2 linked regions of the Roseivirga sp. BDSF3-8 genome follow. The protein of the gene in region 1 interacts with the protein of each later gene in a pairwise test. Links are inferred from orthologs where the notes say so. Each region holds a gene or a part of one and is shown on either strand. Other genes may lie near its edges.

What was found.
Region 2: the proteins of eno (region 1) and rpe interact in binary tests that used the Escherichia coli proteins (3 or more experiments, as listed by UniProt). The link is inferred for Roseivirga sp. BDSF3-8 from one-to-one orthologs.

The regions. Positions count from the first base shown.
Region 1 is NZ_JBGNFV010000001.1:3,003,345-3,006,663, forward strand. What follows is about bases 1-2,989. They hold eno (phosphopyruvate hydratase), read left to right. Parts: upstream 1-850; coding sequence 851-2,128; downstream 2,129-2,989. Other genes in these bases: carA (glutamine-hydrolyzing carbamoyl-phosphate synthase small subunit), read left to right, coding at 1-833; AB9P05_RS12495 (septum formation initiator family protein), read left to right, coding at 2,199-2,489; AB9P05_RS12500 (hypothetical protein), read left to right, coding at 2,494-2,989. In the rest of the region: more of AB9P05_RS12500, read left to right, coding at 2,990-3,030; AB9P05_RS12505 (Ldh family oxidoreductase), read right to left, coding at 3,025-3,319. UniProt on the Escherichia coli protein: Catalyzes the reversible conversion of 2-phosphoglycerate (2-PG) into phosphoenolpyruvate (PEP). It is essential for the degradation of carbohydrates via glycolysis.
Region 2 is NZ_JBGNFV010000001.1:4,596,919-4,600,195, reverse strand. Bases 317-3,263 are described here. They hold rpe (ribulose-phosphate 3-epimerase), read right to left. Parts: upstream 2,142-3,263; coding sequence 1,491-2,141; downstream 317-1,490. Other genes in these bases: AB9P05_RS19050 (S8 family peptidase), read right to left, coding at 2,195-3,263; AB9P05_RS19060 (carboxypeptidase-like regulatory domain-containing protein), read right to left, coding at 317-1,494. In the rest of the region: more of AB9P05_RS19060, read right to left, coding at 1-316; more of AB9P05_RS19050, read right to left, coding at 3,264-3,277. UniProt on the Escherichia coli protein: Catalyzes the reversible epimerization of D-ribulose 5-phosphate to D-xylulose 5-phosphate.

The sequences.
Region 1 (3,319 bases):
TTTCAGAGCTTTACAGCAGAAATTTGGCAGATGGTAGTCTTCAGGAATACCTTGAAAAAGGGAATGTGATAGGTATTGCTGAGGTTGATACCCGGAAGCTTGTTCGTCATATACGTAGCAAAGGCGCTATGAATGCTATTATCAGTTCCGAGATTCTGGATGTTGATGAACTGAAAAAGAAATTAGATAAAGTGCCTGACATGTCAGGTCTTGAATTGTCCTCAGACGTAAGCACTAAAGAGAATTTCACTCTCGGGTCTGCTGATGCAAAATATAAGGTTGCTGTGCTTGATCTTGGTATTAAAACCAGTATTCTAAAAAACCTTACAGATAGAGACTGTTACTGTAAAATATTTCCTGGACATACATCCTATGAAGAAATGAAAGAGTGGGGTGCTAACGGGTACTTTATTTCTAACGGACCTGGTGATCCAGCAGCTATGCCTTATGCTGTAGAAACCACCCGGAGAATTCAGGAAGATAATAATCCTCTGTTTGGTATTTGCCTTGGTCATCAAATTTTGGCTCTTGCCAACGATATTCCTACATATAAAATGCATCACGGTCATAGAGGGCTTAACCATCCGGTTAAGAATCTTGAGACAGGTCTTTGTGAAGTTACGTCTCAAAACCATGGCTTTGGTGTTAGGAGAGAAGAAATTGATTCTTCTGATAAAGTAACAATCACTCATGTGAATCTTAATGATGATACAGTAGAGGGGCTGAAAGTTAATGGACGTAAAGCCTTTAGTGTACAGTACCACCCTGAGTCATCACCTGGTCCGCATGATAGCCGGTATCTTTTTGATAAATTTGTATCTAGTTTCGAGTAATCACTAAATTTTTAACCATGAGTCTGATAGAAAGTATACACGCCAGACAAATCCTGGATTCAAGAGGTAACCCTACTGTAGAAGTTGATGTCGTAACCAGCAATGGAATAGTCGGCCGTGCGGCGGTCCCTTCTGGTGCTTCTACCGGGCAGCATGAAGCAGTAGAGCTCAGAGACCAAAATGATAAATTGTTTTTGGGTAAAGGCGTAACAAAGGCAGTGGATAATGTTAATGGTGATATTGCTGAAGAGGTTATAGGCTTCTCAGTGTTTGAACAAAACCTTATTGACAAGGTAATGATCGAGCTGGATGGATCCGATAACAAAAATAAACTGGGAGCGAATGCCATTTTAGGTGTATCCCTAGCAGTAGCGAAAGCTGCAGCATTGGAGGCTGGACAAAGCTTGTTCCGTTACATAGGGGGCGTAAATGCAAATACACTACCGGTCCCAATGATGAACATTCTTAATGGAGGTAGTCACGCAGATAACTCAATTGATTTTCAGGAATTCATGGTAATGCCTGTTGGGGCTGATACCTTCTCAGAATCTTTGAGAATGGGGACTGAAATCTTTCACCACCTAAAGAAGGTACTAAAAGATAAGGGTCTGTCTACTAATGTTGGTGACGAAGGTGGTTTTGCTCCTAACATTTCAAGTAATGAGGAGGCTATTGAGGTTGTGCTTATGGCTATAGAAAAGGCCGGATACAGACCTGGAGAAGACGTGTTCATAGCCTTGGATGCAGCAAGCACGGAGTTCTATGATGAAGCCACCAATATGTACCATTTTAAGAAGTCTTCAGGGAAGAAGGTAAGTCCTGAGGAAATGGTGGAGTATTGGAGCCAATGGGTTAACAAATACCCCATCCTAAGCATCGAAGATGGAATGGCTGAGGATGACTGGAATGGATGGAAGCTCATGACTACATCAGTGGGTAATAAAATTCAGCTTGTAGGTGATGACCTGTTCGTTACAAACGTCAATAGACTTCAGAGGGGAATCGATGAGAATATTGCTAACTCTATACTTATTAAAGTAAATCAGATAGGGTCTTTGACAGAAACGATTGATGCTGTCAACCTTGCTCATAAAAACAGATTTAAATCAGTAATGTCCCATAGAAGTGGCGAGACTGAGGATACCACCATAGCTGATTTGGCAGTTGCTTTAAATACCGGACAAATAAAAACCGGATCGGCTTCACGCTCTGACCGGATGGCAAAGTATAACCAGTTGCTTAGAATTGAAGAGGAACTGGGAGAAACAGCCTATTTCCCCGGCAGGAAATTCTAATAAAGAGATAAGGCCCCGAAAGGGGCTTTTTTATTAGATTTGCTTTTACTATTTTAATACTAAATCCTTTATGCTGAATCGTATACCTCCCATAGCGAAGAACTTTTACTTGATCGTTGGCAGTATTTTTCTGGCATGGATGCTGTTTTTTGATACTAATGATCTGATCACACAGTGGCAAATGACTTCACGACTTAATGACCTGGAAAGGGAGAAGGCATTTTATCTTCAAAAGATTGAAGAAGTGAAGAAGGATCAAAAGGAGCTAATGACGGATAAGAAGCTTCTTGAAAAATTTGCCAGGGAAAAGTACTATATGAAAAAAGAAAGCGAGGACGTTTATATCCTTGTGGAAGAATAGTCATATGTATAAAGGGGTTTTAATCTTTGCATTCTGTTTTTTTAGAGCTTTTTCTGTACAGGCGCAAAACCAGGATGATTCATCCTTTTCTGACCGGGTTTTCTTCGGAGGTAATTTCTCGGTGAATTTCTTCAATGGAATTTTTGTGGATGTCTCACCTATTGTCGGGTACAGAGTTACAGACAGGTTTTCAGCAGGACTTGGTATCACCTACCAATACCTGAAAACGGAACAGCAAGGTGTAGACTTATCCACATCAATATATGGTGGAAGAACTTTTGGCAGGTATAACTTCTACCGAAACTTCTTCATACATACAGAATACGAAGCTATTAATCTGGAGGTGCTGGCTTTTGATGAAAATAGTGAGCCATTTTCAAGAAGAGAATGGGTTCCGGGTGCCTTTGCCGGAGGAGGATTAACCCAACCATTAGGCAGGCGGGCATCTATATCTTTTTATGTTCTGTATAACTTTCTGCATGATGACCGAAGGTCACCATACAATAGCCCGGTAGTAGTGAGGGCAGGCATAAATCTATAATTCAATTCCGAATTTATCTGCTAGGCTTTTCAGATCATTAATTACAGGCTCCAGAAGGGGGATGCCATTTTCTGTTCTTTCCTTTTCCATTTCTCTTTCCGGGTCCCCTGGTATCATCACCCTATCCTGGCCTGCTATGGTTTGAGAGTTTCTAAATGTTTCGATCCACTTGTCCATATGACTGAAAAACTCTGCTTTAGGACGGAAAGCGTCAACTCGCATAGCTCCAAAGAAGTGTCCGATACCCTCCCCGACTGGGTTAGGGGACAATGGAAGAAAGCTAACAAAG
Region 2 (3,277 bases), 1.6 Mb from region 1 along the record:
GTTAATATTCAGGCTGATATCATTCTGAATAGGGACATCCAGTTTAACAAAATCAGCCGAATCAATGAACCCCCATTCCCGAATACGGTCGCTTACATCCTGATAGCGATACCCTATTCCGGCCAGCAGTGTCTGTGTCTTTTTCCAGTTATAAAAGGTCTGTACGTTTGCAGCGTAGATGTTGGCATCGAGGCGGTTTCGCGCGTAATTATATTCTGTACCTACTCCTCTGATGGCCACGCACTGGTTAAAACCGGGGCTACTGGGGTCTCTGTTCACATCACAGAGACGATAGCCTCCCTCCAGATCGATGTATTCACGTTCTCGAGTAGTAAGGGCGGACACTATGGCCTCTACCCTAAGCCGGTCGCTGTAATTGTGGCTTAACTTCAGCCCTGTTTGCCAGGTATCGTAGTCGAGTAACTCCTGTCCGTCAAAGGCCACGAACAGCCTTAGCACACGGTTAAATGTACCAAATGTGGTTTCGCGGGCTTCGGGCCTTACGAGATAGCGGTTACTCGCATAATTGAGGAGGGCAGATAGTTCGGTAACCGGCTTATTACCCCTTCTTTTAAGCTGGTAGGTAACATAGGCCTGCCCATCGGTAAAGCGTGGAAGGTACTGGCCCTGGGTTTCGAAGGTGTTAAGGAGATAGCGGGAGTTCTTATGGCGTACGCCACCGATGTAACGCAGACGGCCGTTCATAGCCTTGCCTTCCACGTGACCACGACCACCGAGCAGGCCGATGGAGACACTGGCGGCGTGCTCTTCGGGCTTTTTGTAGTTAACGGTAAGACTGGAGGATAGCTTATCACCGTAGCGGGGCTGCCAACCGCCAGCACTGAACTCAATGCTTTCTACGAGATCGGGGTTAATAAAGCTAAGGCCTTCCTGCTGTCCGGCCCTTATGAGGAATGGCCGATATACCTGAATGCCGTTTACGTATACTAGGTTTTCGTCAAAATTTCCTCCTCGTACGGTATAGCTGGAACTAAGTTCGTTATTGGCTATGACCCCTGGTAATGTAGCGAGCAACCTGCTTATATCTCCAAAAGGGGAAGGCATCTCTTCCAGGCTCTTGGGGGATAGCTTTGTGACACCGGCCTGTTCGCGCTCTGTTTCACGGGCAGAGCCAACTTCTACCTGCTCGAGCACCATGGTCTCTTCACGCATCTGCACCTCCAGCACGTATTCCTCTCCGGTTCTCAGCCTGACCACCTTTTCAGTAGGGTAATAGCCTACGTGGGTAAAGAGTACCTTAACGCTGTCACCGGCAGGCAGGCGCAGCTCAAAGGCACCGTTTTCTTTGCTAATGGTACCAATGCCTATGCCTCTGATAGAAATATTTACCGCAGGCAGTGCCTTGCCTTCGGCAGTAATGGTACGTCCGCTAAGCACACCTACGCCCTGGTGCGCACTGGCCCCTAGAGGCAGCAGCCATACCATCACACTCACGAGGGTGATGGCCCGTAACATAGCCATGCGTTTTATCATGCGTTTTTCAGATCGCGGATGGTGGCGGCAGGGTCATCTGACCGGAATACAAAGCTACCGGCTACAAGTATATGGGCGCCGGCTTTCACCAGGTCTGCGGCATTATTGGCATTTACACCACCGTCAATTTCAATTTTTGTCTGCGTGCCCGCCTCTTTTATCATTTTACTTAACGACCGCACCTTCTCATAGGTATGTTCGATAAAGCTTTGTCCGCCAAATCCCGGATTTACAGACATCATGCATACGAGGTCGGTATCATGAAGTACGTCAGCAAGCAGGGAAACAGGTGTGTGGGGATTGAGGGCCACACCGGTCTTACAGCCCAGATCACGGATTTGCTGCAATACCCTGTGTAAATGTGGGCAAGCTTCATAATGGACGTATATATGATCGGCTCCTGCCTTTTTGAAGTCCTCAAGGTACCTGCCGGGCTCCTCTATCATAAGATGCACATCGAAGGGCTTGTCGGTAAACTCACGAATGGCATTCATTACAGGAAACCCAAATGAGATATTAGGCACGAACATGCCATCCATAATATCAATGTGAATGTAGTCTGCCTCGCTTTGGTGAAGCATGGTAATTTCCGACTGTAGGTTCGCAAAGTCGGCAGCCAGGATGGAGGGTGCGATCAATGGTTTCATGCACCAAATATAACCCCGCTTTTGACAGGGATGCAACCGTTCGGCACAAAGGATCAGTATTTCACTATACGGTACCGGCGGGTAAGGGACTTTCCGGTTAGGGTGAGCAGGTAGATACCAGCGGGTAAATTGCCCATTTGTATCTGTTCCTCAGCTTCTTTACCATCATTCTGAACATCGAACTTCACCATCAGCCGCCCGTCATTGCTTATGAGGCTCCCTTGTAGTTCATGGTCATTAAATCCGGTCAGAGGTACGTGGAGCATACCTCCGGAGAGTGGGTTGGGATATGGGTAGGGAATAATGTCTTCTTCAGGCAGGTCAAGTCCATCGCTGAGGACGATATTTTCCTGGGCTCGCTGGTAGTTGGGTGCTCCGTGTCCGATCAGGGAGTCAGGTGCCAGGTATGAATTACCTGAGCGAATGAGTCGCTCCTTTACCTCACTAGCCGTCAAAGAAGGGTTTGCCTGCCAGAAGCCTGCGGCAAGGCCGGTCACTATCGGCGCTGCAAAGCTGGTTCCGTAGGCTTGGGTGGCATTTCCAAACTGATTTACCGTGTAAGCGGGGGAGCCTGTAGCCACTACATCTGGCTTGATACGGCCGTCAGTGGTGGGCCCCATGGAACTGAACCCGGCACGGTCAAAGGTTTTGCCGAAAAAAGACCCTACTGCCAGCACGCTGGGAGCATCTGCAGGAGGAACGATGGTACGCCAGTTAGGATTATCGCCTTCGTTACCGGCAGAACTAATCAGCAGCATGCCGGTTTCTGCTGCTATGTTGGACCCAACGCTGATCACCGCAGTCTCCCCGTCCATATCAGTCAGGGAGTAGTCCATGGTAGGGTCATTAAAGTAATTATAGCCGAGTGAGGTTGAGATAATGTCTGCGCCGGCGCTGTCTGCCATTTCTGCGGCCAGAATCCAGTTATATTCTTCTATACGGTATTCGGAAGAAACGTCTTCGCTGACGAGCAGCATATAATGTGCATCGGGGCTACCTCCGGTATACACTCCCTCGCTTAGCGCAGCCATGCAGCTGAGGGCTTCGCTACCGTGATCGGTAAAGCCGTAGATATTATCTGAGTAATTGACAAAATTATAGGCTTTTATCACCTTCTCTTCCGAGAAAAGGTGACT